DNA from 2 places in the Lysinibacillus sp. GJ-1 genome. Region 1 is predicted to be linked to the other one. Evidence: riboswitches for the same ligand, from Rfam matches in the RefSeq annotation. Region 1 holds a riboswitch; the other holds the start of a gene.
What was found. Region 1 has a riboswitch for S-adenosylmethionine ahead of LO754_RS01650 (O-acetylhomoserine aminocarboxypropyltransferase/cysteine synthase family protein). Riboswitches for the same ligand answer to the same signal wherever they lie in the genome.

Region 1 (3,192 bases):
AGGTAAACGTGATCCAATTCCAATGCTAAATGCGTCAGATCGTCTTGGCACAATTGGCATTCCACTAGACTTAGATAAAGTAAAAGGTATTGTTATTTCAGATATTTTAGATGCGCCATCAACAATTGTTCCAGCTGATGAAGAAACAGATATTATGGCAAATCATTTGCTGAACTTCCTGCGCGAAGAGATTAAAGTAGGTCGTTTAACAACAAGTTTACGCCCGTTACAATCAGGTGTAGGCTCAGTAGCAAATGCTGTATTACTAGGTTTCAAAGATTCCGAGTTTGAGAATTTAGAAGTTTATTCAGAAGTACTGCAAGATGCTGTTTTTGAATTAATGGATGCTGGAAAAGTAAGCTTTGCATCTGCTACTTCTATTACCCTATCGGAAGAGGTAGGAAACCGTGTTTATGGAAATTTTGAAAAATATGCTGATAAATTAGTATTACGTCCACAGGAAATTTCTAATCATCCGGAAATTATCCGTCGACTCGGTTTAATTTCTGTAAATACAGCGCTTGAGCTAGATATTTATGGTAATGTAAATTCAACTCATGTTTCTGGCACACGAATGATGAATGGGATTGGTGGTTCTGGTGATTTTGCTCGTAATGCACGGTTAGGTATTTTTGTGACGAAATCGTATGCAAAAGGCGGTAAAATTTCTAGTATCGTACCAATGGTTTCGCATGCAGACCATACAGAACATGATGTAGATATTATTGTCACAGAACAAGGTGTTGCAGACTTGCGTGGTTTAGCGCCGAAAGAGCGTGTAGGTCGTATTATTGAAAACTGTGCGCATCCAGATTATAAGGAACAATTATGGGCGTACTTTAACGAAGCGAACGAGGCAACAGGCGGCCACCATACACCACATATTTTAGAAAAAGCGCTTTCTTGGCATGTCAATTTAGCTAAGAACGGTACAATGCAAGATCCATCATTTGCAAAATAATGATATAAAAAAGCCTTGAGAGTTTGTTTGTTGTCTCTCAAGGCTTTAATTTGTTTAAGTTTATTTTTTAAAGGCAGATGTTACTTTAGGCTCTGTCCCTTGGATAAGCCGTTTAATATTTTCAATATGCAACATAAGCGCGATACCAAAAAGAACAATTGCAATCATTGTTGGTCCAATACCAGGTATCCATAAGTAAGTTGCTGTACAAAAAACAATATAAAATACAAGCACACCAATGATTAAATAATTTGTTGTTAAAGATAAAATGACAAATAACATAAGTGCAAATAATGCAATTTTCCAATCAATAGCGAGCAATATGCCTATGATTGATGCAGTTCCTTTACCGCCTTTGAAGCCCATATGGAACGGGAAGTTATGACCTAGTATTACACTAGCAGCTATAGCATAGGTTAATAACCACATTTGTACTTCAGTAAATTGTGAAGCATTGGAGGTAAAGTAGTAAAGTGCGCATAGTACGGCAGCAACGCCTTTACCTATATCAATAAGTGCTACTAATATGCCGTATTTCCATCCAAGAGAAAGCGTTGCGTTTGAGGCACCCGCATTGCCATGACCAGTCTTTTTTAAATCTACTCCAGATAGAAACTGTGCCACTTTAGAGCCATGAATACAGCCGATTAGATAACCAATAATAATAAAAATAATCATGGCTTTTACCATAAAAATACTCCTTTCAAACTACATTTTTATATAGTGTATGTGTTCTTATTACGTAAAGGAGCAGACAGAAGTTTCAGAAAAAAATAAATTTTACTGTTGACAGAAAAAAAGTCTATGTTTATACTGTGTAACAACGATGGAAATTGAATCACATACTCTTATCAAGAGCGGCGGAGGTATAGGCCCTATGATGCCCGGCAACCAGTGAGTGACGAACTTGCTAAGGTGCTAATTCCTACAGATTCTTACTTGGATCTGGCAGATAAGGGAGGAAAACTTGCAACCGCAACCCTCTTCTTAACTGAAGGGGGTTTTTGTTTTCTCACATAAATCCTCCTCATCTCCGGTACCATCGTAAAAACCCATTTAGGAGGAAGAAAACATGTCGAATTTTAAACCAGAAACTTTACTATTACACGGTGGCCAAGAGCCAGACCCAGTGACAGGCTCTCGAACTGTACCGGTGTACCGTTCTACAGCTTTCGTATTTAAAGACACTGCTCATGCGCAACGTCTTTTCGCATTAGAAGAAGCGGGCAATATTTATACACGTATTACAAACCCAACTGTAGATGTTTTTGAAAAACGCGTCGCTTTATTGGAGGGCGGTACAGCAGCAGTAGCACTTTCATCAGGTGCAGCAGCTATCGCATTTTCAATTTTAAATCTTGCAGGAGCAGGGGATGAAATCGTAGCAGCAAGTTCTTTATACGGAGGAACATATAACTTATTAGCAAATACACTACCAAACTACGGTATTAAAACAATTTTCGTAGATGAAACAAATCCTGAAAATTTCCGATCTGCCATTAATGAAAAGACAAAAGCAGTGTTCGCTGAAATTTACGGAAACCCAAGCTTAAAAGTGCTAGATGTAGAGGCAGTAGCTACAATTGCACATGACAACGGTTTACCTTTAATTATTGATAGCACTTTTGCTTCACCATATGGCTCAACACCAATCGACTTCGGTGCAGATATCGTCGTTCACTCAGCGACAAAATGGATTGGCGGTCACGGTACAACTTTAGGTGGTGTAGTTGTGGATGCGGGGAAATTTGATTGGACTCAAGGTAGATTCCCAGGATTTACAGAACCTGATGCATCTTATCATGGATTACGATACGGTATTGATACGGCAGCGGCTGCATTTGCCACAAAACTGCGCGTGCAATTACTACGTGATTTTGGACCAACATTAAGTGCAGATGCTGCATTTAACTTATTACAAGGTTTAGAAACGCTTCATTTGCGTATTCCTAAACATAATGAAAATGCATTAGCAGTTGCAGAATATTTACGTAACCACCCATCTGTGGAGTATGTAAACTATAATGGATTAGAAGATTTTGCTACACATGATTTAGCGAAGAAATATTTGAAAAATGGCTTCGGTTCAGTGCTTACATTTGGCATTAAAGGTGGACGAGAAGCAGGCCGTCAATTAATAGACAGCGTAAAATTATTTTCACACGTAGCAAATGTAGGCGATGCAAAATCACTAATTATTCACCCAGCGTCTACAACTCATCAACAGTTAT
Region 2 (3,192 bases), 840 kb from region 1:
TCCTCACCACCAAAATCTTCTGCTGATAAGTTTTCATTTTGAAGCATTGTACCCATTGCGCCATCCAGAATTAAAATTCGTTTCTCTAGTTGCTCTTCAATCAAGTGCTTAGCCATCTATACTTACTCCTTTTTTCTGTTCATCCAATTGTCCGATAAATTTCATTAATTCAAGCGTCATATCATAGCGTAAAAACGGTGTAATTAAATAAATACCATTAAAATATTCTGCCGCTACTTCTACTAACTCTTTGGCAATTGCAATCCCTTCTAATGTTGAACGTTCTTTATCTTCACCACACGCCTTCATACGTGATAGTGCATCGTCTGATAATTTAATCCCTGGTACTTCATGATGTAAAAACTCGGCGCTCTTATAGCTCGTTACTGGCATAATCCCAATATAAATTGGGGCGTCTAAATGCTTTGTTGCTTCATAAATTTCCACAATTTTTTCTTTTGTATAAACAGGTTGAGAAATAAAATAATCCGCACCATGTTCAATCTTTTTCTCTAAGCGTGTTACTGCACGATCTAATACACGAACATTGGGGTTAAATGCTGCCGCAACAGAAAAATTTGCTTTCTTACGAAGTGGCTTACCGGAAAATGATATCCCCTCATTCAACTGTTTAATTAATTGAATAAGCTCCATGGATGAAACATCATAAACACTTGTGGCACCTGGGAAGTCTCCTACCTTTGTTGGATCTCCAGTAACCGCTAAAATATCATGAATGCCAAGTGCATTTAAGCCCATTAAATGGGACTGTAGACCAATTAAGTTACGGTCACGGCACGTAATATGCGTCAACGGTCGTACACCATGTGTCTCCTTTAATAACGCACCCATAGCGACATTACTAATGCGGGGAGACGCAAGCGAATTATCAGCCATCATCACGACATCTGCACCTGCTTCATATAATTTTTTTGCCCCTTGAATAAAACCGTCAATTTCTAGATGTCTCGGAGTGTCTAACTCTACGATAACCGAACGTTCGCGCTTCACCTTTTCATGTAGCGGTTCATATGTCGCAGGTTCCGCTTCCCGCACAATCTCTACTTTTTCAGGTTTCGTATACTTTGCTTCAACCGGCGTTAACTCTTCTAAATATTTCTTCGCAGCTGCTATATGCTTAGGTGTCGTACCACAACATCCACCGATTAAACGAACACCTTGGTCACGCAATGCAACTGCCGCTCGGCCAAAATAATCAGCTTCTGACTCATAAACGACACGCCCATCCTCTAAATCTAGTAGTGACGCATTTGGATATGCTGACATAAATGCTTTATCAGGAAGCTCCACACCTTCAAATGCTTGAATTGTATGATGGGGACCTAAACGACAATTGACGCCTACTACATCTGCACCAAGAGCTTGTAACTCATGTAATGCTTGATTTAACGTCATTCCATTTTGCAACACACCCGGCTCATGCATGGATACTTGTGCAATAATTGGTAGCTCTGTTTTGCCGCGTAACATATTTAACGTTGCACTTAACTCTTCAAAATCATAATACGTTTCAAGTAAAAGACCATCAGGATTGCCTGCAAGTAACACATTTGCTTGTTCTTCAACAGTCAATAATATTTCCTCTAATGTAGCATCACTTTTACGGATGCCACGGATGCCCCCAATTGTCCCTAAAACAAATTGCCCGCCATCAGCTGCCGCTCGTTTTGCAATCGTGATTGCCGCTTCATTAAATTGTTGCACTCGTGATTCTAAGCCGTAACGTGCTAATTTAATCGCATTTGCACCGTAAGTATTGGTCTGAATGACATCTGCACCAGCGGCTATATATTCTCTATGAATTTTTTCAATTAACTCCGGTCTTTGTACATTCATTTCCTCATGACAGTACTCTAAGCCGTAGCCATATAATACTGTACCAATGGCTCCATCCGCAGTAAGCACATGTGTTTTTAACTTTTCTAGCAATCCCATAAATCGTAGCCCTCTCTTTCCTTGTATCCAAAATATAAAAAGCCTTCTTTTACAAAAAGAAGGCTTTAACGAATCGCAATTGTTGTTCCTTCTCATCTTCGACCAATAAGGTCTTCTGGATTTAGCACCTGACATAAGTTGGTTGCTGAAGCTTCATAGGGCCAGTCCCTCGGCTTCTCTTGATAAGAATATAGTATGAATTTTTCAAATAATTAAAAGAATCATATCGTTTACAGGCGATAGAGTCAAGACTATTTCACTTAACAAAGAAGATTTCTCACGAAAAAAATATTATTTTAGCTTTAACTTCACCGTGATACTAGTTTTTCCGCAAGCGCTTCGCCTATTTTTTTACCATTTTGAATACAAGCACCAATACCTACGCCGAAATATGAGCAACCTGCTATCGATAAGTTGGGATACCGTTCTGCAAGCTCCACTGTTAAGCCTTTCAACGCCTCATGATGTGCCAAATCGTATTTTGGCATTTGATCGATCCACTTGGCTACATTTACAACCATTGGTTTTTCATCAATGCCTAAACTTTTCTTTACATCTTCTAATGCTACAGCTGTCAATTCTTCATCTGTCATCATACGTAATGTTTCATACGCAGGGTTAATGCTCTTATAAAAGAGGCGCACGAGCAATTTGCTATTAGCAGATGTATGTTTCCATTTTCGGCTTGTCCATGTTGCGGCATTGCATTGTACATTCGAGTTATGTGACACAATAAAGCCTGTCCCATCTGCCGGTAGCACTGCGTCTGGTACATCAAAGCCTAGGTAAATGGTGATGGCAGAGGCTGTAGTAAATTCTTTAAAATAGCGATCCAATGATGGGTCCTGTAATAAGCTTTGTACGGCTTCATTTGGCAGTGCTAATACTACGTGCTCAGCCTCAAACATGCTTCCATCTGCTAATGTAATTGTATAATGTTCTTCATGTTTTTTTACATTGGTTGTCGCTACGCCTTTAATAATTTCTACATTTGTTAACGTTTCTTCAAGACGATGGATAAGTGATGATAAGCCCTGTTTAAACGAAATAAACTTTTTGTTGGAAGCTTTTACAAATTGTTCGCGATTTGCCTCAAAACCTTTAATAATACTACCGTACTCATTTTTATAGTCGATTATGTACGGTAAGGTAGATGCTATCGACAGTTGATGGAGGTCACCCGAATATACCCCAGCTAATACTGGTGCAATTTGATTTTGTACAAGTTCTTCCCCT

Region 2: another riboswitch for S-adenosylmethionine. It lies ahead of LO754_RS20890 (bifunctional homocysteine S-methyltransferase/methylenetetrahydrofolate reductase); the one in region 1 lies ahead of LO754_RS01650 (O-acetylhomoserine aminocarboxypropyltransferase/cysteine synthase family protein).

The regions. Positions count from the first base shown of each region.
Region 1 is NZ_CP088912.1:345,847-349,038, forward strand. Features, by position in the region: gene scpC (succinyl-CoA:acetate CoA-transferase ScpC) at 1-961, shown strand, start outside; gene LO754_RS01645 (glycerol-3-phosphate acyltransferase) at 1,022-1,651, opposite strand; SAM riboswitch class I at 1,807-1,920, shown strand; gene LO754_RS01650 (O-acetylhomoserine aminocarboxypropyltransferase/cysteine synthase family protein) at 2,034-3,192, shown strand, end outside.
Region 2 is NZ_CP088912.1:4,197,703-4,200,894, forward strand. Features, by position in the region: gene metH (methionine synthase) at 1-116, opposite strand, end outside; gene LO754_RS20890 (bifunctional homocysteine S-methyltransferase/methylenetetrahydrofolate reductase) at 109-1,956, opposite strand; SAM riboswitch class I at 2,046-2,145, opposite strand; gene hemG (protoporphyrinogen oxidase) at 2,265-3,192, opposite strand, start outside.